Regions from separate parts of the Microbulbifer sp. ABF4_148 genome, predicted to be linked through region 3. Evidence: predicted binding sites of a transcription regulator. Region 3 holds the regulator's gene; each other region holds the start of a gene.

What was found. Region 3 encodes LexA, which represses DNA repair genes until DNA is damaged. Its sites were predicted from a motif close to ACTGTNTNTANANACAGT; they were not measured.
Region 1: a site for LexA is predicted at 4,910-4,927, ahead of recN (DNA repair protein RecN). Genes of this name have one in related genera too.
Region 2: a site for LexA is predicted at 2,083-2,100, ahead of uvrD (DNA helicase II). Genes of this name have one in related genera too.

The regions. Positions count from the first base shown of each region.
Region 1 covers NZ_JBSWUI010000001.1:1,493,970-1,501,318, reverse strand. Annotated here, with positions in the region: gene ACXAD0_RS06530 (hypothetical protein) at 1-193, shown strand, start outside; gene ACXAD0_RS06525 (hypothetical protein) at 220-711, shown strand; gene dnaJ (molecular chaperone DnaJ) at 786-1,913, opposite strand; gene dnaK (molecular chaperone DnaK) at 2,114-4,057, opposite strand; gene grpE (nucleotide exchange factor GrpE) at 4,181-4,768, opposite strand; gene recN (DNA repair protein RecN) at 5,038-6,705, shown strand; gene ACXAD0_RS06500 (1-acyl-sn-glycerol-3-phosphate acyltransferase) at 6,805-7,349, shown strand, end outside.
Region 2 covers NZ_JBSWUI010000001.1:660,417-667,765, forward strand. Annotated here, with positions in the region: gene ACXAD0_RS02830 (multidrug effflux MFS transporter) at 1-1,022, opposite strand, end outside; gene hexR (transcriptional regulator HexR) at 1,077-1,931, opposite strand; gene uvrD (DNA helicase II) at 2,134-4,359, shown strand; gene ACXAD0_RS02845 (DUF3592 domain-containing protein) at 4,390-4,911, shown strand; gene ACXAD0_RS02850 (TRAP transporter substrate-binding protein) at 4,987-6,123, shown strand; gene ACXAD0_RS02855 (ankyrin repeat domain-containing protein) at 6,307-7,349, shown strand, end outside.
Region 3 covers NZ_JBSWUI010000001.1:2,595,285-2,602,633, forward strand. Annotated here, with positions in the region: gene ACXAD0_RS11395 (DUF6586 family protein) at 1-351, shown strand, start outside; gene ACXAD0_RS11400 (hypothetical protein) at 417-674, shown strand; gene lexA (transcriptional repressor LexA) at 914-1,519, opposite strand; gene ACXAD0_RS11410 (LOG family protein) at 1,756-2,397, shown strand; gene ACXAD0_RS11415 (TetR/AcrR family transcriptional regulator) at 2,641-3,270, shown strand; gene nagZ (beta-N-acetylhexosaminidase) at 3,397-4,425, shown strand; gene ACXAD0_RS11425 (mechanosensitive ion channel family protein) at 4,587-5,702, shown strand; gene ACXAD0_RS11430 (cold-shock protein) at 5,972-6,184, shown strand; gene ACXAD0_RS11435 (DUF819 family protein) at 6,503-7,349, opposite strand, start outside.

The sequences.
Region 1 (7,349 bases), 1.1 Mb from region 3:
AGATGGCAAGCTGCCCAAACTGAGCAAAGAGCAGCGTGAAGAGCTCGATGCCGGCATGCTGGCCCTTCGCGCGAGCACCCGCGGCGAGATGGTGAAAATCCTCACACCCGAGCAGTTGGAAATTTTCAAGAAATTCCAGCGCGAATATCACCTGCAATTCCGTGAATACCTGGCCTCCAAGGCCGAAGACTGAAGTCTCTTTTCAGGAGGTAACCCAACATGCATTACTCCATCCGCAGCTTTTCCATTCATGTGCTGGCAAGACTGACATTGCTCACCTTCACCATTGCGTTCCTCTCGTTGGCGGGCCCCAGCCTGAACGCCTCGGATGACGACAAGAACAAGCCGATACCTTCTGGTGAAGACTTCTGGGAAAAGTACGACGATCTGACCGACTGGCTCACCCTACGTCTGAAGCTGACACCGGAACAGGAAAAAATCGTCCTACCGATTCTGCACAAGAATTTTAAGGAAAAGAAAAAGCTGCTGAAAAAATACGGCTTCCGCAAAGACAACATCCCTGCGTTAACCCGCAAGGAAGTGGAAGAAATCGATGCGAAGATCATTGGCATTCGCGCCGCGACGCGCGCGAAACTGGTGCCCATCCTGAATGCCCAACAGCTCGAAGAGCTAAAGAAAATTCAGGAGGAATACCACATGGCGTTCCGCGAACAGCTCGGTGAACTCAAGAAGCGCGAACCGGGCGACTGAACACATCCCCCAATCTCACAGGCACAAAAAAGGGCGAGAATTTCTCGCCCTTTTTTATTGGTTCAACAAAGCGTTTATAGCTTCATATCACCAAAGAAGTTCTTCACCCCTTCAAACCAGCCGGTCTGACGGGGGGAGTTTTTCTTCTCGCTGAGCGTGCCGGCAAACTCTTCCAGCAGCTCTTTCTGCTTGCTGGTGAGGTTCACCGGGGTTTCCACTACCACGCGACACAGCAGGTCACCGGCAGAGCCACCGCGCACCGGGGTAACGCCCTTGCCACGCAGACGGAACAGTTTGCCGGTCTGGCTCTCGGCAGGAATTTTCAGTTTGACCTTACCATCCAGGGTCGGCACTTCCAGCTCACCACCCAGGGCAGCTGTAGCAAAACTGATCGGTACTTCGCAGTACAAATTCTTGCCATCGCGCTGGAACAGCTCGTGCTCGCGCACCACCACCTGCACATACAGGTCACCGGGAGGACCGCCGTCCGGTCCGGCTTCGCCCTCACCGGAGAGACGAATACGGTCACCGGTATCGACACCCGGCGGCACCTTCACCGACAGGGTCTTGGTTTCCTCGACGCGTCCCGCACCGTGACAGCTGGTGCACGGATCGGAAATGATGGTACCGCGGCCGCGGCAATTGGGGCAGGTCTGCTGCACAGAGAAGAAGCCCTGCTGCATGCGCACCTGGCCAACCCCACCACAGGTGGTACAGGTTTGTGGGCGGGTACCTGGTTTCGCACCGGAGCCGTCACAGGTGTCACAGCTGGCCAGGGTCGGGACGCGGATCTTGACGGTGGTACCGCGCACCGCGTCTTCCAGGTCGAGCTCCAGGTCGTAGCGCAGGTCGGAACCACGCGCCGGGCCACCACGGCGGCCGCCACCGGCACCCCCACCAAAAATATCGCCGAAGACGTCGCCAAAGATATCGGAGAATCCACCGAAGCCACCGGCACCGGCGCCACCCATCTGGCCTTCCACGCCCGCATGACCAAACTGGTCGTAGGCCGCTTTTTTCTCGGCATCCGACAGGATCTCGTAGGCCTCATTGGCCTCTTTGAATTTTTCTTCCGCTTCCTTGTTATCCGGGTTGCGGTCAGGGTGGTATTTCATTGCCACCCGGCGGTAGGCCTTTTTCAGGTCCCGCTCGGAAGCATCTCGCTCGACACCGAGGACTTCGTAGTAATCGCGCTTCGACATAACAGCTATTCTCTGGGCCGGCCTGCGCTGCGGCTGGCCTTATTCTGATTATCACGTCCCTTTACATACCGTCCGCGAAATTCCTGTTCGCGGTGGGGAGGGCCGGTAGAAGTGGCCGCTCCCAAACGACGGAGGCGCAGGGGCATTTCAGGAGAAATACCACCGCGCCTCGCTGAGGTTACAAGCGCTCTGCTGAGGGCTTATTTATCCTCTTTTTTGTCTTCCTTCACTTCTTCAAACTCAGCGTCGACAGCGTCGTCACCACCGGAAGGCTGTTCGCCACCGGCAGCACCTTCAGCGCCTTCTGCACCCTGCGCGGCCTGAGCCTGCTCGGCGTACATCTTCTGGGCAACCGGACCGGTCGCTTCAGTGAGCTTGTTGGTGGCGGCTTCCATCGCCGCCTTGTCGTTGCCTTTAACCGCTTCTTCCGCTTCGGTCAGGGCCGCTTCGATCGCAGTTTTCTCTTCTGCAGTCGCCTTGTCACCCGCTTCCTCGAGGGTTTTCTTGGTGGCAGAGATCATGCCGTCGAGGGTGTTACGTGCCTGTACCAGCTCCTCGAACTCCTTGTCCGCTTCGGCATTGGCCTCGGCATCGGCAACCATCTGATCAATCTCGTCCTCAGACAGACCGGAAGAGGCCTGGATGCGGATGGACTGCTCTTTACCGGTCGCCTTGTCTTTGGCGTGTACGTGCAGGATACCGTTGGCATCGATATCGAAGGTCACTTCGATCTGCGGCATACCGCGCGGCGCCGGCGGGATGTCAGCCAGGTCAAAACGACCCAGGGACTTGTTCTGTGCCGCCTGCTTGCGCTCACCCTGTACCACGTGAATGGTCACGGCAGTCTGGTTGTCGTCAGCAGTTGAGAACACCTGGGACTTTTTCGTCGGGATGGTGGTGTTCTTTTCGATCAGCGGAGTGGCCACGCCACCCATGGTCTCGATACCCAGGGTCAGCGGGGTCACGTCCAGCAGCAGTACGTCTTTCACGTCACCGGCCAGTACCGCACCCTGAATCGCAGCACCCATGGCAACAGCTTCGTCCGGGTTCACGTCCTTGCGCGGCTCTTTGCCGAAGAACTCGGTGACTTTCTGCTGTACCAGCGGCATGCGGGTCTGACCACCCACCAGGATCACTTCGTCGATCTGGGAGGCAGACAGGTCAGCGTCAGCCAGGGCAATCTTCAGCGGCTCAATGGAACGGTTCACCAGCTCTTCGACCAGGCTCTCGAGCTTGGCACGGGTCAGCTTGACCACCAGGTGCTTCGGACCGGTAGCGTCTGCAGTGATGTAGGGCAGGTTCACTTCGGTCTGCTGGCTGGAGGACAGCTCGATCTTGGCCTTTTCCGCCGCTTCCTTCAGGCGCTGCATCGCCAGGGGATCACCTTTCAGGTCGATGCCCTGCTCTTTCTTGAACTCTTCCGCGAGGTAGTCGATCAGGCGCAGGTCGAAATCTTCACCACCGAGGAAGGTGTCACCGTTAGTGGACAGTACTTCAAACTGCTTCTCGCCGTCGACGTCAGCAATCTCAATGATGGAGATATCGAAGGTACCACCACCCAGGTCATATACCGCGATGGTGCGGTCACCACCGGACTTGTCCATACCGTAGGCCAGCGCAGCCGCCGTCGGCTCGTTGATGATGCGCTTCACATCCAGGCCCGCAATACGGCCGGCATCTTTGGTGGCCTGACGCTGGGAGTCGTTGAAGTAGGCCGGTACGGTAATTACGGCCGCATCAACGGTTTCGCCCAGGAAATCCTCGGCGGTTTTCTTCATCTTCTTCAGCACTTCGGCAGAAATCTGCGGCGGTGCTTTCTTGTCGCCTTTCGCTTCTACCCAGGCATCGCCATTGTCGGCTTCAACGATGGTGTACGGCACCATCTTGATGTCTTTCTGTACGACGTCGTCTTTGAACTTACGGCCGATCAGACGCTTAACCGCAAACAGGGTATTGGTCGGGTTGGTAACCGCCTGGCGCTTGGCAGACTGGCCCACCAGCACTTCGTTGTCGTCGGTAAAGGCAACAATGGACGGCGTAGTGCGGTCACCTTCCGCATTCTCGATCACACGTGCAGAGTCGCCGTCGAGTACCGCCACACAGCTGTTGGTGGTACCCAGGTCAATGCCAATAATTTTTCCCATGTCTTAAATCCTCAATTTCGTTGCCCGCCGCCGCAGCGGCCTGCACGTTAATATTCGCTTTGTCTTCTATATGGGTCCGTCGAGACCGGTTTCAACCCCGACAGTCACCCTGAAAGGGTCGGATCAGGGCGCCTTGCTCACCACCACCATGGCCGGACGCACCAGGCGACCGTTCAGGCGATAGCCCTTCTGGAACACGTCCATTACCGTGTTCGGCTCAACATCCGGGTTGGGCACCTGCGTCATCGCCTGGTGCAGTTCCGGATCAAACGGCTCACCCACCGGGTCGATCACTTCCACCGAATGCTTGGTCAGAGTGTCGACGAAAGACTTGTGGGTCAGCTCCACGCCCTCGGCCACGGCCTTGGTCGCCTCGTCGTTGGCGTCGATGGTAGACAGGGCACGCTCGAGGTTATCGACCACTGGCAGCAGATCCTGCAGCAATTTTTCCACGCCGAACTTGTGCGCACGCTCCACATCCTGTTGCGCGCGGCGACGGGCATTCTGCGCCTCGGCCTGGGCACGGACCACACTGTCGTGCTGCAGGGCGATCTTCTCCTCCAGGGCGGCGACCTGGTCGCGCAGCTCGTCGGCAGTCTCAGCGCCTTCCTGCAGGGCCTCCTCCGCTTCGTGCTGCTCTTCGGCAGACGGGGACTCCACCTCAACAGATTCCTGATCTACCGGTTGCTGATCATCGTGCTCTTTGGCCACTGATCTCTCCATTGGTCAACTGTCATTCTTACCTGTACGCCCTTCTGCGAGCGCGCTGAATGGCAATATGGGGCCATGCCCACGTAGTTCAAGAGGTTATTCGCCAAGGAATTGCATGGCGCTGGCGACATCCAGGGGAATACTGTATAAATACCCACTAATTGGCTGGCGAGCTACCGCACTGTGCGGTGTCCCGCCGCAAGCAACCCGGCCTGATGGCACGCGAATGCCCCGGCCGGCAAGAGATAAAAACCACAGAAGCCACTGCCATGCTGCTGCACCTGTCTATCAGCCAGTTCACCCTGGTGGACCAGCTGGAGCTCGAATTCGGTTCCGGCACCAGTACCCTCACCGGCGAAACCGGCGCGGGCAAGTCCATCACCCTGGACGCCCTCGGCCTCGCTCTGGGCGACCGCGGAAGCGCCGAGCTGGTACGCGCTGGCGCCAACCGCGCTGACATCCATGCCACCTTCGATATCAGCGACCATGCCCAGGCCAATGCCTGGCTGCAGGAGCAGGAGCTGGATGCCGGCGCCGAGGTGATCCTGCGCCGCACCATTGGCGCCGACGGCCGCTCCCGCGCTTACATCAACGGGCAACCGGTCACCCTGCTGCAATTGCGCGCCCTGGGCGAACAGCTGATTGATATCCACAGCCAGCACGAACACCAGTCGCTGCTGAAGAAAGAAACGCACCGCCGCCTGCTGGACGAATTTGCCCACGCCGATGAGTTAGCCGCGGAAACCCGCATTCGCTTCAAGACCTGGCAGGACCAGTACCGCCGCTATCGCGGCCTCGCCGACAGCGCCGAGGAAACCGAATCCCGCCGGCAGCTGCTGCAGTACCAGCTCGACGAACTCGAACAGCTCGACCTGCAGCCCGGCGAAATTGAAGAACTGGAAAGCGAGCAGCGCCAGCTGGCCAATGCCGGCGAGATCCTCAGTGGCAGCTACCAGCTGGCCGCCCTGCTCAATGGGGGCGAAGGCGATATTGCCGAACAGATGCACCGGGCCCTGCAACTGGTGTCGTCGATGCCCGAGCAGACTGGCGCCCTCACCGAAGTCGCGCAAATGCTCGAGAGCGCGCGTATCCAGATCGATGAAGCGGCCGGCACCCTGTCACGGCATATCGACCGTTTTGAAATGGACCCTGAGCGCCTGGCCGAGGTTGAGGAACGCCTCAGCGCCATCTACCAGGCCGCGCGCAAGCACCGGGTGCAGCCCGCCGAACTGGCGGAACTACAGACCCAGATGCAGGCAGAGCTGGAAGAGATCGGCGCACCGGATGCCCTCGACAAGCTCGCCGGCGAGTGTGAAGCGCTGGAGCAGCAGTTCCGCGAGGTTGGCGCCAAACTGAGCGCCTTGCGCACTAAATCTGCCGGGGCCCTGGCGGACGCCGTCAACCAGCAACTGGCCGATCTGGCCATGCCCCACGCCCGTATCGAGTTGGCGCTCACTCCGCTGGACAAGCCCGCCGCAACTGGCCTCGAAGAAGTCGAAATCCTCATTGCCACCAACCCGGGACAGCCGCCACGCGCCCTGGGCAAAATTGCCTCCGGCGGTGAACTGTCGCGGGTTAGCCTGGCCATCCAGGTAGTGACCGCACAAACCTCGCGCACTCCCACGCTGGTGTTCGATGAGGTGGATGTCGGTATCGGCGGCGCTACCGGCGACGTGGTGGGCCGCCTGCTGCGCCAGCTGGGAGAAACCCGCAATGGCCAGGCTGGCCAGGTGATCTGCGTCACCCATCTGGCCCAGGTGGCTGCCCGTGCCCACCGCCAGTACCTGGTGGAGAAGCACAGCGATGGCGATGCCGCGTTTGTCTCCCTGCGGGAACTGGCCGGCGACGAGCGCCGTGAGGAAATCGCGCGCATGCTCGGCGGCGATACGACCTCCCAGTCACTCGCTCACGCCGAGGAAATGCTCACCCGCGCCTGAATCAGCCGCCACTTTTTCAGGTGCAAATGTCACAAAATGACCGGATCAGCGCGTAAATCCACACTATAATGCGCCGCAAATAACCGATCTGGCTTTTTTATGCAGACCACAATTTTCAACACCCCCATTGTTACCCCCATCCTGCGCCTGCTGGCGCGGTTGATGCTCAAACTGCACGGCTGGCGGGTGACCGCCGACGAGCAGGCGCTCAAGCTGAAGAAGTACGTGTTGCTCGCCGCACCACATACTTCCAACTGGGATGGCTACTACTTTGTTCTGGCCGCGCTCAAGCTGGGTGTTGTGCCCCAGTGGATGGGCAAGGACAAGCTGTTCGCCTTCCCGCTGGGTGGCACCATGCGCTGGCTCGGCGGCATTGCCGTGGACCGCAGCAAGGCCAATAACCTCGTGGATGCCACCGCGGCACAGTTCCGTGAGCGCGATTCACTGATTGTGGGGGTTCCGCCGGAAGGCACCCGCGGTCAGGCCGAACGCTGGAAGACCGGCTTCTACCACATCGCCCGCAGCGCCGGCGTGCCAGTGGTGTGTGGTTTTCTGGACTTTTCCCGCAAGGAAGCTGGACTGGGTCCAGTGATGAAGATGGGAGAAAATCTGGCGGAAGAACTGAAGCGCCTGGGCGCTTTCTA
Region 2 (7,349 bases), 1.9 Mb from region 3:
ATGAGCGGGGTTATCCATAGGGCGAGCTCTTTGGTCCCGGTCAGGGTACCCAGTACCAGCATGCCATTGCCCATCACCTGCAGCCCGATCCCCACCAGCAGGATATTGCGCGGCTCGAACACCTTCAGCAGGCGGATGTTCAACTGCACCATCACAAATACGGCGAGCACACAGGCGCCGAATAGCAGCGGGAAGTTGCCCGCCGATACACCGAAGTAATCCATAAATACGAAGGGTGCGGTGGTGATGTAGATAAACATCGAACCGCTCACCATCGCCTGTGCGCCAAGGAAGCCCAGTGCGCGCCGATTGCTCAGCACCTCAAGATAATTACTGATCAGTGTCCGCTTGGGCTGCAGGCTGCGCCGGGCGCGCCGGAAGCGCGAGACGGTCTCGGGCAGGCGACGGCGCACCAGGAACAGCATGGCCAGGCCATAGCCAATAAGGAACACAAAGATCCCACGCCAGCCGGTCAGGCCGAGCAGGATCGAGCCAATGACCGGGGCCACCAGCGGCGCCACCAGCATAATGGTGCTGATAATTGAGATCGCCTTGGCAGCGTCACGCCCACTGTACAGGTCGCGCACAATGGCCGCGCAGATCACTGTGGCAAAACCACCACCGAAGGCCTGCAGCAGGCGCAGGCCGATCAGCATTTCCACATTGGGCACAAACACGATTGTCAGGGTCGTGGCCAGATAGATGGACAGACCAATGGACGCGACGGTAATCCGTCCCCAGCGATCCGACAGCGGCCCGCCCACCAGCTGGCCCAGGGCAAAACCGAGCAGGTAGCTAGATACCGACTGCTGCACGCGATCGATACTCGCCCCGAGGCTGTCGGCCATCGCCGGGATGGCCGGCAGGTAGGTATCCAGGGAAAACGGGGTGAGCGCCACCAGGGTCGCCAGCCAGATGGCGAGCGAACGATGGGAAATATTCAGGGCGGCGGGCAGCGGCGGCATGGAAATCTCTAGGGTGTGCAGGGCGGCGGCATGGTAACCGCGCAGCCCGTGCGTCACCAGAGAAATCCGTGACCGTCAGGGGCCGGGAGTCAGCCCCCGGAAAACCCCGGCTTAGCTGTCTTCCTCGCGCAGGGTATGCAGGCCCTGCTTCAGCTTGAGCAGGTGATCCTGCAGTTGCGGACCCTTGCGCTGGGCAACGCCAATCGCGATCACATCGGTGACCACCAGGTGGGCGATGCGTGAGTACAGCGGGGTATAGATCTCGATGTCTTCCTCGACATCCACTTCCAGCGGGATGGTGGCGCGCTGCGCCACTGGCGAGCCGCTCGGTGCCAGGCCGATTACCGTGCCGCCCTGCTGTTTCACCATTTCCATGGAGTGCAGCAACGCCTTGGTGCGGCCGCTCTGTGAGATGGCCACCACCACATCGCCGGGTGACATGGACATGGCGGACATGTTCTGCATGTGGTGGTCGGAGTGCGCAGCGGTCGCCAGCTGCAGGCGGAAGAACTTGTGCTGGGCGTCTGTGGCCACGGCCCCGGAGGCACCGAAACCGAAGAACTCCACCCGCTTGGCGGCGGCAATGGCGCTCACGGCGGCTTCCAGTGCGCGCGCGTCGAGCTTGTCGCGCACGTTCAGCAGGGTATCGACGGTGGAGTCGAATACCTTGCGCTTGAATTCGGAGATGGTGTCGGTGTCAGTTACCGCGATCTGGCCGAAACTGGGGCTGGAAGCGAGCTGCTGGGCCAGGTTGAGCTTGAACTCCTGGAAACCGGAACAGCCGACCGCACGGCAGAATCGCACCACGGTGGGTTCGCTCACCTGCGCCTCGGTGGCCAGGTCGACGATGCGCATATGGATGATTTCGTCGGGGTTGGCGAGGATATATTCCGCCACCTTGCGCTCGGATTTGCGCATGGACGACAACTGTTCACTGATTTTCTGCGTGACTTCCGCCGGTTTCACGGGACTTCCTTCCTTTCGTGCTGGCGTGCAGTGTAGCGGCTGCTCAACGCCGTGGCGAGCTTCAAATCCCCCGAGGCGGCATGAGCGCTGAGTTTGCGCCGGTCGGGGGTGCCGGGAGACTGCCCGGCCGAGAGGTGCTTGCGGTCAAAAACCTGTTTATTTACACAGGTCTCACCCGCCAGCTCTGGTACAATCGCCGCCCATGGACGTATCCCAAATTCTAGACCCCCTTAATGACGCGCAGCGCGAGGCTGTCGCCGCGCCCCCCGGCAACCAACTGGTACTGGCAGGCGCCGGCTCCGGCAAGACCCGTGTGCTGGTACACCGCATCGCCTGGCTGATGCAGGTCGAGGGCGCCTCGACCTATTCCATTCTCGCGGTGACGTTTACCAACAAGGCCGCCAAGGAGATGCGCGCGCGTATCGAAGAGCTGCTCGGGGTGAATACCTTCGGCATGTGGGTGGGGACTTTCCACGGTCTGGCGCATCGGTTGCTCAAGGCGCACTACAAAGAAGCCAATCTGCCGCAGAACTTCCAGATTCTCGACAGCGATGACCAGCTGCGCCTGATCAAGCGGGTGCAGAATGACCTGGGCCTGGACGAGTCCAAGTGGCCGCCGCGGGAGACCCAGTGGTGGATCGGCGCCCAGAAAGACGAGGGCCTGCGCCCCCAGTACATCCAGCCCGGCGGCGATCCCTGGTTGCAGACCATGGTGCGCATTTACTTTGCCTACGAGGAGGCCTGCCAGCGCGCCGGCCTGGTCGACTTCGGCGAGCTGCTGCTGCGGGCGCACGAACTGTGGCTGAACAACGAAGCCATCCTGGCCCACTACCGCCAGCGGTTCCCGTTTATCCTGGTGGACGAATTCCAGGATACCAACACCATCCAATACGCCTGGCTGCGGTTGCTCACCGGTGAGCAGTGCAATATCACCGCGGTGGGGGATGACGACCAGTCGATTTATGGCTGGCGCGGCGCCAAGATCGAGAATATCCAGCACTTCGCCAAAGACCTGCGCGACGTGCAGACCGTGCGCCTTGAACAGAATTACCGTTCCACCAGCACCATCCTCAAGGCCGCGAATGCGGTGATCGAGCACAATGCCGATCGCCTCGGCAAGGAACTGTGGACCGACGGTGAAGAAGGCGAACCGATTTCCCTCTACGCCGCCTACAACGAGCAGGATGAGGCGCGCTTTATTGTCGAGCGTATCGAGCAGTGGGTGAAAGACGGCAACCGCCGTGACAGTGTCGCCCTGCTGTATCGCTCCAATGCCCAGTCGCGGGTGCTGGAAGAAGCACTGTTGCGCGAACAGGTACCCTATCGCATCTACGGTGGTCAGCGATTCTACGAACGCCTCGAGATCAAGAATGCGCTGTCTTACATGCGCCTGATCAGCAACCCCCAGGATGACACCGCCTTCGAGCGGGTAGTGAATACGCCCACGCGTGGCATCGGCGCGCGCAGCGTCGAAGCGGTGCGCGCCTATGCGCGCGAGCACGGCAGTTCCCTGTGGGCGGCGGCCGAGCAGATGGTTGCGCAAAAAGTGATGGCGGCCCGTGCCAGCAATGCACTCAATGGCTTCCTCGAGCTGATGAAACAGCTCGCCGCCAACGCCGAAGACAAACAGCTGGATGCAATTGCCGAAGACGTAATCGAGACCAGTGGCCTGCTGGAATTCCACGGCAAGGAAAAAGGCGAGAAGGGCCAGACCCGCGTGGAAAACTTGCGTGAACTGGTCAGTGCCTGTCGCGCCTTCGACGGCCTCGATATGACCGAGGGTGAAGATGGCCAGGAAGTAGAAGAGCTGCCGCTACTGGATCAGTTCCTCGACAGCGCCGCGCTGGATGCCGGTGAGGGCCAGGCCGATGAATTCGAGGATGCGGTGCAGCTGATGACGCTGCACTCCGCCAAGGGACTCGAGTTCCCGCTGGTGTTTATGGCCGGTGTGGAGGAAAACCTGTTCCCCCACAAGATGTCGGCGCAGGAACCCGGCCGTATGGAGGAAGAGCGGCGCCTGTGTTACGTGGGCATCACCCGCGCCATGCAGAAGCTCTACATCACCTACGCGGAAAACCGCCGCCTGTTCGGCAACGAGACCTACAACAGCCCGTCGCGCTTTATTAATGAGATCCCGCCGGAGCTGATTAACGAGGTGCGCCTCAAGACCGAGATCAGCCGGCCCATGTTCAATGCCAACTACGGCAGCCTCGGCAGCGCTCCCGGCGCCTTCTCCGATCCGGCTCCGGAATTCGATGACGACCTGCCGCCGCTGGCGCTGGGTGGTCGGGTAGAACACCAGAAGTTCGGTGAAGGCACCGTGATGCAGTTCGAGGGCAGCGGCCCGCGCACGCGGGTGCAGGTCAACTTTGATGATGCCGGCAGCAAGTGGCTGGTGGCGGCCATGGCGAAGTTGCGGCCGCTTTAACCCTGGAGCAGGAGTCGATAGACAGGGATGTTGTTAAAACTGCCGTTTATTGTGATCTGGGTGATGCTCGCCGCGTTGGGACTGCTGCAGACGCTGGTCTTCTGGCGTTTTACGCGGACATTCTCCCGGTGGCCTACGGTCCGGGCCGAGATTACGCACTCGCGACTGCTTAACCAGCTGATCGATGGCAAAAACGCGGTCGAGGCAATTATCGCCTTCAAGTACGAGATCGGTGGACGCGAATACGTATCGAAAACACCGGTCTTGCGCGGGTACAATTTATTTCCCAATCTAAAGTTTGAATCTCGGCTTGTTCGGCAATATCGCCCCGGCGATATTGTGCTGGCGCGTTTCCACCCCCTCTCGCCTTCCGTTGCTTACCTGGAAAAAGCGCCCATCAGTTGGAGCAGTACCATCTTGCTGCCGGCCTGGATAGCACTTGGCATTGGGGTGGTGTATGCGTTTGAAGCTGGATATTTCGCCGAGCTTTGGGATTGCCTCGTGCTCCAGAACGATTTGCTCCTCATGGAATCTGAAGCGCGTCGCCAGTAACATGAGGCTAATCTGGCTGACCATTCACTCACTAATTATGGTCATCGCCAAAATAACAAAAACTGAATGGCCGTGATGAAAAACATAAATTGGTACCCTCCCGTTATCCTGACCCTGCTCGCACTGCTGGTGGTCACCTTTGGCGCGCTGGTGGTGTCCACCTCCCAGCAGGGCGCCGGCACCCGGCATCTCGTGCAAAGCGGCGAGAAGGAAACCTTCGAGTGGAAGCTGGTTACCACCTGGCCGAAAAACTTCCCCGGTCTCGGCAGCGCCCCCGAGCGCTTTGCCAAAAATGTCGAGGCCATGTCTGACGGTCGCCTGAAGGTCAAAGTGTATGGCGCGGGCGAACTGGTGCCGGCGTTGGGTGTTTTCGGTGCGGTGTCCGAGGGCGCTGCGCAAATGGGCCACGGCGCCGCCTATTACTGGAAGGGCAAGCTGCCCGCAGCCCAGTTTTTCACCGCGGTCCCGTTCGGCCTCAATGCCCAGGAAATGAATGGCTGGCTGCACTATGGCGGCGGCCTGGAGCTGTGGAAAGAACTCTATGCACCGTTCAACCTGATCCCAATGGCCGGCGGTTCCACTGGCGTGCAGATGGCGGGCTGGTTCAACAAACCCATCAATACGGTGGATGACCTCAAGGGTTTGAAGATGCGCATCCCCGGCCTGGGCGGCGAAGTGCTGACCCGCGCCGGCGGTACCGCGGTCACTATCCCCGGCGGTGAGCTGTATACCGCCCTGCAGACTGGCGTCATCGACGCGACTGAATGGGTTGGTCCCTACAATGACCTCGCGTTCGGCTTCCACCAGATTGCCGAGTACTACTATTACCCGGGTTGGCACGAGCCCGGTTCCATCCTTGAATTTATTATCAACAAAACAGCATTCGAACAGTTACCCAAAGACCTGCAGGCGATTGTGCGCACGGCCGCCCGCGACGCCAACCAGGATATGCTCGACGAATACACGGCGCGCAATAACCGCGCGCTGAAAGAGCTGGTAGAGGAGCATGGGGTACAGCTCAAGCGCCTGCCGGCTGAAGTGATCGCTCACCTCAAAACCATCAACCGCGAGATCCTCGAAGAGACCGCAGCGGAAGATCCGCAGTTTGCGCAGGTGTACGAGGCCTTCCGCGAGTTCGAATCCCAGGTCGCGCCCTATCACCAGATCAGTGAAGAGGCGTACTACCAGGCGCGGGCACTGGGCGAAGAGTAACCGGGTCATACGGGGGGTGTGCGATGACGTACACCCCACAACTCCTTCCGTTAAGACGCAAATGTCGCTGATCGCGAACTTGTCAGGCTATTTCCTCCCCCTCCAGAATATGACGCAATATTTTTCCTTTCGTATCTCATATGATAGATTTTATTTCCAAATAGCTGTCGCGAAATACATTTCATGGTCTCCAGAACCTTCGTTATTGCCGTACTTGGGTTCCTCCCCTCCACCTTAATCGCCCAGCCAACGGTTGGCCTTGAACCGCGCCTCACTGTCAATGAGCATCCAATCTGTGCGGGCCTTCTGGACAGGGTCAAGAAAGCCCGGTTCGTGTCGAATACAAATCACTTTGATCGCGAGCAGGGCTTTGCGGACTTATTAGTGCCCGCACAGGTGGGCGAACTGCGCTTCGACAGTAGCCGCAAGATCAAAGTCGATGGGGCAGATATCCCGATTTCACTCAGGGTAAATGGAGGCTGTGGTGGGGCGTGTGAGACGTACTCCCTGACTACACAAAAAGGGCGGACGCAGGGTACTGTGCAGCGCAGTATATTGGTGCAATCAGCAGACGGTGAATTTTTCGGTCTCGATGAAGATCAAAAGTTTTTGCTGTTACAGAAGCTCACCAAAGATGGTTCCTGGGAAAAGACATGCCGGGTCCAGTTTTTCCCCGATTCAGTAGAAGAGATAGAAGGGTTATCGCCCGGGCTGGTAAACGCGATCGCCGAATTCAAAGAGCTACGTCACGCCATCGCCGGTAGTGCCGGCCAATGTGGGACGATGGTGACTGCAGAGCGCTGGAGCAGATCTTTTGATGAGCAGCTCCCAATGTTAGTAACCCGGCCCTGGATGCTCCATAGACAGTACCAGCGGTACGAGAAATCCTACCGCGATGGCTTCGCCTCTGACCTTACTGGTATTCAAAACTGGTCAGTACGGGGCATTGAAAATTTCAGCCGATATCAAATGCTCGAGGATAAGCTGAAAACCTTACAAGAGCATCTGGAGGGTTTCTACAAATCGGAATATGGATATACGGCCGAACAATCTAGAGATTTTGCAAAAGCGTCGATCACCATCGTATTTGGTAGTTCGATCAGGTTTCATGATTACTACGATTACAACAAATGGATGGCTAACGAGGTAAATCTACGCGAAGCGATACTTGCTGGTGCAGATACCACAATACTAGAGCTAATAGATTTTGATTTTCCAGCCTACAA
Region 3 (7,349 bases):
GTGCAGTCCTTTCTCGCGGAGACGGCGTTTCAATTGCAGCTGGGTGAAGAGCCGCAAACGCCAGAAGCGCTTGCGAGTGCTGCTGAGAGGCGCGGCACCTATAGCGCTGAAGCACAGGAAATGCGGTTGCTGCTATCCGAGCCCGACAGTTGGCTGAGTCAGCTCAATGCCGTTTGGCAATCGCTCTGGCAGTTTCAGGGAGGGGATTCGGCGGCGGCTGAAGCCGGTGGGGATATCATTGCGGTGTCTTCCAGGCCTGCGCCTGAACTCAATGCCGGGGTGCTTAGAGAGTGGCGTAGTGCATTGAACGAGCTGGTTACCCGCCATCGCGCACAGTCCCAGGAGTGGTAGCTTCTTAAGCGCGATGACTCCTGCTGTGGTACACTGCGGGAAAATTGACGCTGAGGGAGAAGTGCATGTCCTCCGAGACTTTTGAAATCATTGAGCTGGCGAACGGTGATGTCGCTCTGCGCCGGGCGGGTGCACAGGGTGAAGAGCCGCTCGTACGTATCCACTTTTCCGAGATGAGCGCCGATTTTCTTCGTGAGCACAAAATTGCCGTGGCCAGGGCCATGCTCGAAGCCGGAATTGATGCTGTGCAAAATTTAGACAGTGTGTCTGCAGAGTTTTTCGACGAGGAAGAGCCTGAGCCGATCTCGCACACCATTCACTAATCCCCCCGCAATAAACCAGGGCTGGGTGGCACTATAGCTTCCGCACCAAGGCCTTGGTGGTTCGACTTCTCTCGTCCCATTTTTCTTTTCGTTTCTGACTAATGCGCGCCGATAGCGATGCGCAATGTTCAGGCTGTGGTTCTGACTTCCGCCAGACGCAATTCCGACGGGTAGCCAATAATGACGCGAGGCGCTTGGGGTGGAGATAGATGGGGCCCTGAGGCCCCAGGCGGGGATGCTCAGGGAGTCTGTCGGATGACGCCCACCGCGAGCCCTTCAATGGCAAATAGCTTGTCCCGCATATCGACCTGGATAATATCGAATTCGTCATTTTCGGGAAGCAGCTGCACCGTGGCTTGATTGCCTTTGCGCCTGAACCGCTTCACTGTGACTTCGTCTTCAATTCGGGCTACGACAATCTGTCCGTTACGCGCCTGATCGGTACGCTGGACCGCGAGCAAATCCCCATCAAGGATCCCGGCGTCGCGCATACTCATACCGTGCACTCGCAGGAGATAATCCGCGGGTGGGTGAAAGAAATCTGAGGGGAGATCGCAATAGTCTTCAATATTGGATTCCGCGAGGATTGGGTTGCCCGCTGCAACACGTCCGATAATCGGCAGGCCTGGTTGGTGGTCGGGGATTCGAATCCCGCGCGAGGCGCCGGCGACCATTTCAATCGCACCTTTTCGAGCGAGTGCCTTTAGATGCTCTTCCGCGGCATTGGGAGAGCGAAAACCTAATTGCTGCGCAATTTCGGCTCGGGTGGGTGGGTAGCCCGTTTCATCCATGTGGCTTTTGATCAGTTCAAGTACTTGAGCCTGTCGCGCGGTGAGATTGGTCATAATCGTTTCCCGTCGTCCCTTGGGCGTATCTGCGCAAACTGCATCGGTGACATCAAAATGCAGAGCGTCAGACGCTCGATAGTGGTCTGTATTTTTATACAGGTGCTGTGATTATATACAGAAACCGTTGCGGTGCAATCCCTGCCTGCCGCGGGTGAAATGCTGCTACTTTTATGACAAGTGGAGTCTCACGGCGCACCAGAACCCCATTTTTAGCGGATACAGGGACGATCGTAATGCTTGATGCAAAAATGCCGGAAGCCTGGCGCGTACTGCGGATTCAGTCCGAACTGGTGGATGGAATAGAGCGCCTGATTGCATTGAAGTGCGCGGTGACAGTGTTTGGAAGTGCAAGATTTCCACAGGGGAGTCCCGAGTACCAGCAGGGCATGCGTCTCGGTGAGCTGCTGGCGTCGAAAGGTATTCCCGTCATGACCGGGGGAGGGCCGGGTCTGATGGAGGCCTGCAATCGCGGGGCGTTTCCGCATGAGGGGATTTCCATCGGTCTGAATATCGAACTCCCTTTTGAGCAGGTACCAAATCCCTATCAGGACATCAGCCTGAACTTTCGTTACTTTTTTGTTCGCAAGTTTATGTTCGTCAAACATGCGGTGGGCTTTGTGGGTCTGCCCGGGGGCTACGGCACATTGGACGAGCTGTTCGAGGCACTGACTCTCGTGCAAACCAAAAAAGTGCAGAAGTTTCCCATTGTGCTCGTAGACAAGAAGTACTGGTCGGGCCTGCATCGCTGGCTGATAGATACGGTGCTTGAACGCGCGTGCATCGACTCTTCAGATTTGGAGCTGTTTCAGTTGGTCGACACCGTGGATGAGGCGGCTGACATCATCATTGAATACATGCAGACGTGTGAGATGTGAGCACGGACGGGCTTCATCATTCAATTACGAAAGTGACTCGTTTTTCAAAAGTTGTCACCGGGCTAGTGAAAATCATCTGTTAATTGTTAATTTTGTGTAAAAATTACGCTAATACGGGGCTATAGGTAGGTCGGGCATCCCAAAAGCGGTGTGGCGGCGCACAAATCTACAGGATGCCAGTCAGGGGAATTATGCTAACCTCCGGAATCAAAACGAGCGTTTTAATTGTTGGTTTGAATTCTCATGGCCCAGACAGATACCGTCAGCAGAATCCTCGACGCTGCCGAGGTGCTTTTCGCTGAGCGCGGATTTACCGAAACCTCTTTGCGGACGATCACCAGTACGGCTGGTGTGAACCTGGCGGCAGTGAATTACCATTTTGGGTCCAAGAAGGAGCTCATTCAGGCAGTCTTTGAGCGTTTTCTTACCCCGTTTACCGCCCGTCTCGAAGAGGAGCTCAATCGCCGCGCGGAGCAGGCCGGACACATCGAAGTAGAGGGGCTGCTTCAGAGTCTTTACAGCGGTGGTCTGGCGAGCCTGATTAAGGAGGGCCGGGATCCACAGCGCTTTATGCGATTGTTAGGACTTGCCTATACCCAGTATCAGGGGCATCTGCGCAAATTTATCGTCAGTCAATACGGCAATACTTACCGCCGGTTCGCGGGGCTGCTTGCCCAGGCGTTGCCCGGAGTGGATCCGGTCACGTTCTACTGGCGCCTATATTTCATGCTCGGCGCGACAATCTTCAGTTTGTCGAGCTTTGACGCCATCGACGCTATCCTCAGGGAGGATTTCGGTGCCGAAAGTAGCCTGGAGGAAACTCTGGACCGCATGGTGCCAGTCGCCGGCGCTATGCTGACTGCGCCAAAATAACCTATGCTCGCAAGGCTCCGCGCGGCAGAGAAAGGTCGGGCGGGTGAGCGAAAGGAAAGGTAAGCGGTTGCCCTTTCTGCTTGTCGGCCGCGCCCGTGGTTGTCACCCAGACTTTGAGAGGATGCTATGGCTGGGAATATCGGTCCGTTGATGGTGGACATAGAAGGTACGCGCCTGGTCGCTGAAGACAGGGAGCTACTAAGGAACCCCGTTGTTGGCGGCCTTATCTTTTTCGCACGGAACTTTGAAAGCCGGCAGCAGCTTGCCGAACTGGTCGCGGAGATCCGTGCCGAGCGCTCCGAGATACTCATCGCCGTCGATCAGGAAGGTGGGCGGGTACAACGCTTCAAGGAAGACGGATTCACCCGCATTCCATCCATGCAGCGGCTCGTCCGGAATGCGTCACATCAGCAGCTCCAGGATGTCGGCTGGCTGCTCGCTTCGGAGCTGATTGCACACGGCCTGGACTTCAGTTTCGCTCCGGTTCTGGATGCAGATGACCAGCATTGCCGCATTGTCGGCGATCGTAGTTTTTGTTCCGACCCTGCCGCTCTGGCAGAGATCGTTCGTCCGTTTATCCAGGGAATGCACGAAGCGGGCATGGCGACGACGGGCAAGCACTTCCCCGGCCACGGACATGTGCTGGAAGATAGTCATGAAGAGCTCCCGGAAGACGAGCGAGATCTGGAAACTGTGCTTGCAACCGATGCGTTGCCGTTCATTGAGTGCATTCGCGCGGGCGAGTTGGATGCCGTGATGCCGGCGCATATCCGCTTCGTTAAGGTCGATCAGCTCTCTGTCGGCTTTTCGCCCTATTGGTTGCAGGAAGTCTTGCGCCGGCGCCTGGGGTTTGAAGGGGTGATCTTCAGTGATGACCTGTCGATGGAGGGCGCGGGTGCTGCCGGCGGTTATGCCGCGCGTATCCGCGCTGCGATGGATGCCGGCTGCGATATGGGGATTGTGTGTAACAATCGTGCTGGTGCGTTGGCATGTGCAGAGGCACTGACAGGCTTCGAACAGCCCGCCGAGTCGGTACGCCGACTGGAGCGAATGCAAGCCCGGGGCGATGGAGTTTCCTGGGAGGAATTGGTCAAAAGCCCGCGCTGGCTTGAGACTCGTGGCTGGCTGGATCATCTGCTGGCCAGCGCTCAGTGAAGCCGCCGGGCCGGCGATTGGTTGTTGTTGATATTGACCGCAACCCGCCCATTTCATAGCCTCGCATTCGCAATAAATATTTCTGCTGTTACTCGGCCCGGCCTGTCAGCCGGGCCTGAGCTATTGGTGTCAGGGAGTTCCTGACTGACGGAGGGGTTGTGCTGGAATCGTTACAGGCCGCGCTGGCAGGCTGGTTTGGTGATCAGAGGGTGTGGATTATCACCATTTTCCTGATGGTGTTCGCTTCGGCGCTTGCCGCCTGGATGTTTGGTCGTTTTGTACTCAAATTGAAGCAACGTGCGGAGCGTACCGTTAATGCGTGGGACGATGCGCTTGTCGGTGCCATCAATCCTCCCGCCTCGGCGCTGATCTGGTTACTGGGCCTGTCGCTTGCGGCCGAGCGCGCGGGGAGGGCGACTGGAGCGGCCGTTTTCGAATTGGCGGAGCCGGTGCGTGAGATTGGTGTGATCCTGGTGATCACCTGGTTCGCCCTGCGCTTTACGCGTAATGTTGAAGAGAATTTGCGCGATCCGCGATACATGGGCAAGCCCATGGACGCGACGACGGTGCGAGCGATCGGAAAACTGGTTCGGGCCTCGATCTTTATCACGACCGCGATGGTCGTCATGCAGTATCTCGGTTATAGCATCAGCGGTGTGCTCGCGTTTGGAGGCATTGGTGGCCTAGCGGTTGGCTTCGCGGCGAAAGACCTGTTGGCGAATTTCTTTGGCGGGTTGATGATTTATCTGGATCGTCCGTTTGCCGTGGGTGACTGGGTGCGCTCACCGGACAAGGAAATTGAGGGTACAGTTGAGGACATTGGCTGGCGTCTCACCCGAATTCGTACCTTCGACAAGCGACCGCTGTATATCCCCAACGCGATTTTCAATCAGATATCGGTCGAAAACCCGTCGCGTATGCTCAATCGGCGCATCTACGAGACGATCGGGATTCGCTATGAAGATGCACCGTTGATGGCAAAAATCGTTAACGATGTGAAGGCGATGCTGGAGTCCCACCCCGAAATCGATACCAATCAGACGTTGATCGTCAATTTCAACAGCTTTGCCCCCTCGTCACTGGATTTCTTTGTCTACACCTTTACGCGGACGACAGACTGGGTGCGTTACCACGAGATCAAGCAGGAGATTCTGCTGTTGATCCTCCAGATCGTGGAGGGGCATGGTGCATCGTGTGCGTTCCCAACCTCTACGCTGCACATCGCAGAGGTTCCCGAGGCGCTGCAGTTAGCGCAAGTGGAAGGATCCGCGCGGTAGTCCGGAATGACAGATTAGAACAATAGTACAGCTTAGGCGCGTTGATCGACCGTATACTGATGTTTTATTGCGCAATTCACATTTCTCGTAGTAATAATTTCACAGAGAAACCTAGACAGTGGCGTCATTTTATCTAAGAATCTGTGAGTGATTTAAAGGGGTAGCCGCTTTTTACGCGGTAAACAGTTGGCTTGGGATAAGCCGCTGGATATGGAGTAGTGCGAGCCGCAACGTTCGGCAAGCGCAATAACAATAATGAGGTTGTTTTAATGACTGATCGCGTTACCGGTACTGTGAAGTGGTTTAACAACGCCCGGGGTTATGGCTTTATCACCTGTGGTGAAGGAACCGAAGATATCTTTGTGCATTACCGCAGTATCCGAGGAGAGGGCTACAAGACCCTCAACGAAGGGCAGTCTGTAGAGTTTGAAATGCAGAAGGGTGACAAGGGGCTGCTGGCGGAAGACGTCGTTCCCGTCTGACCCTCCCTGAAAGATCTCAGGCTCGGTCGGCCCCAGGGTCGGCCATCGCCTGTTGTTCCGCGTCCCTTGTCTTGGGCGCACGCTTTCCTTTTCCTGTCTTGATGCGGTCTCGCATCGCTAATCCATCGTTGCTCACGCTTTCTGGCTACTGACGTCGCTTTGACCGGTTGCATTGGCTGCTGTGTTGAGTGATCTGGCGCGATTCTCGTCTCTGCAGTTTTTAGATCGTCAAACCCGCTGGGAGCAAGCAACGGACATGGCACATCAGCCCCCCGCGAGGAGCCGATTTGCCATGGATTGGTACCGAAGCCGAATCGGCTAAACCGCCCCGACCATTTGCAGTAGCTGGCCGCAGAACCAGGCGGCAATGGTGCCCAGCGCGTAACCGAGTACCGCGAGCAGCACACCCACGGGGGCCAGCGAGGGATGGAATTGGGCGGCCACCACCGGTGCGGAAGCGGCGCCACCAACATTCGCCTGGCTGCCGACCGCCATAAAGAACAGGGGAGCCTTAATCAGACGAGCGACCAGCAGCATCAGTGAGGCATGTATCGCCATCCAGATTGCCCCCAGTACGAAGAGTTTGGGGCTGTCTGCAATTGCCTTGATATCCATGTGGGTGCCGATTGTCGCCACCAGGAAATAGATGAATACGGAGCCCACTGTTGAGGAGCCTGCCCCCTGGAGCTTCCTGGCCGGAGAGAAAGACGCCGCCACACCGAGAGCGGTGGCAATAATGATGAGCCAGAAGAAATGGCTGGTGAGGCTCAATCGGCTGAGCTGGGGCGCATTGGACTGAAACCAGGGTGCCAGCTGGTCTGCCGCGGCATGGGCGATGGCCGTGATACCGAAGCCAACCGCAGCAATCAGCATGAGATCCTGCAGGGTAGGGATGCGCGCATGTTTCTTCTGCATGTGCTCAACCTTCTCACGCAGCGCAGTGATTGCCGAAGTGTCGGCCCCCTGGGCGGCATCGAGGCGCTTTGCATTGCCTGCCATCAGCAGCAGTATCGCCATCCAGACATTCGCCAGAATCACATCGACCGCGATCATGGCGGAAAACACCTGATCTCCCACCTGATAGATTTCTTTCATGGCGGCCTGGTTCGCACCGCCGCCGATCCAGCTCCCTGCTACCGTGGTCATGCCGCGCCAGATTGCGTCA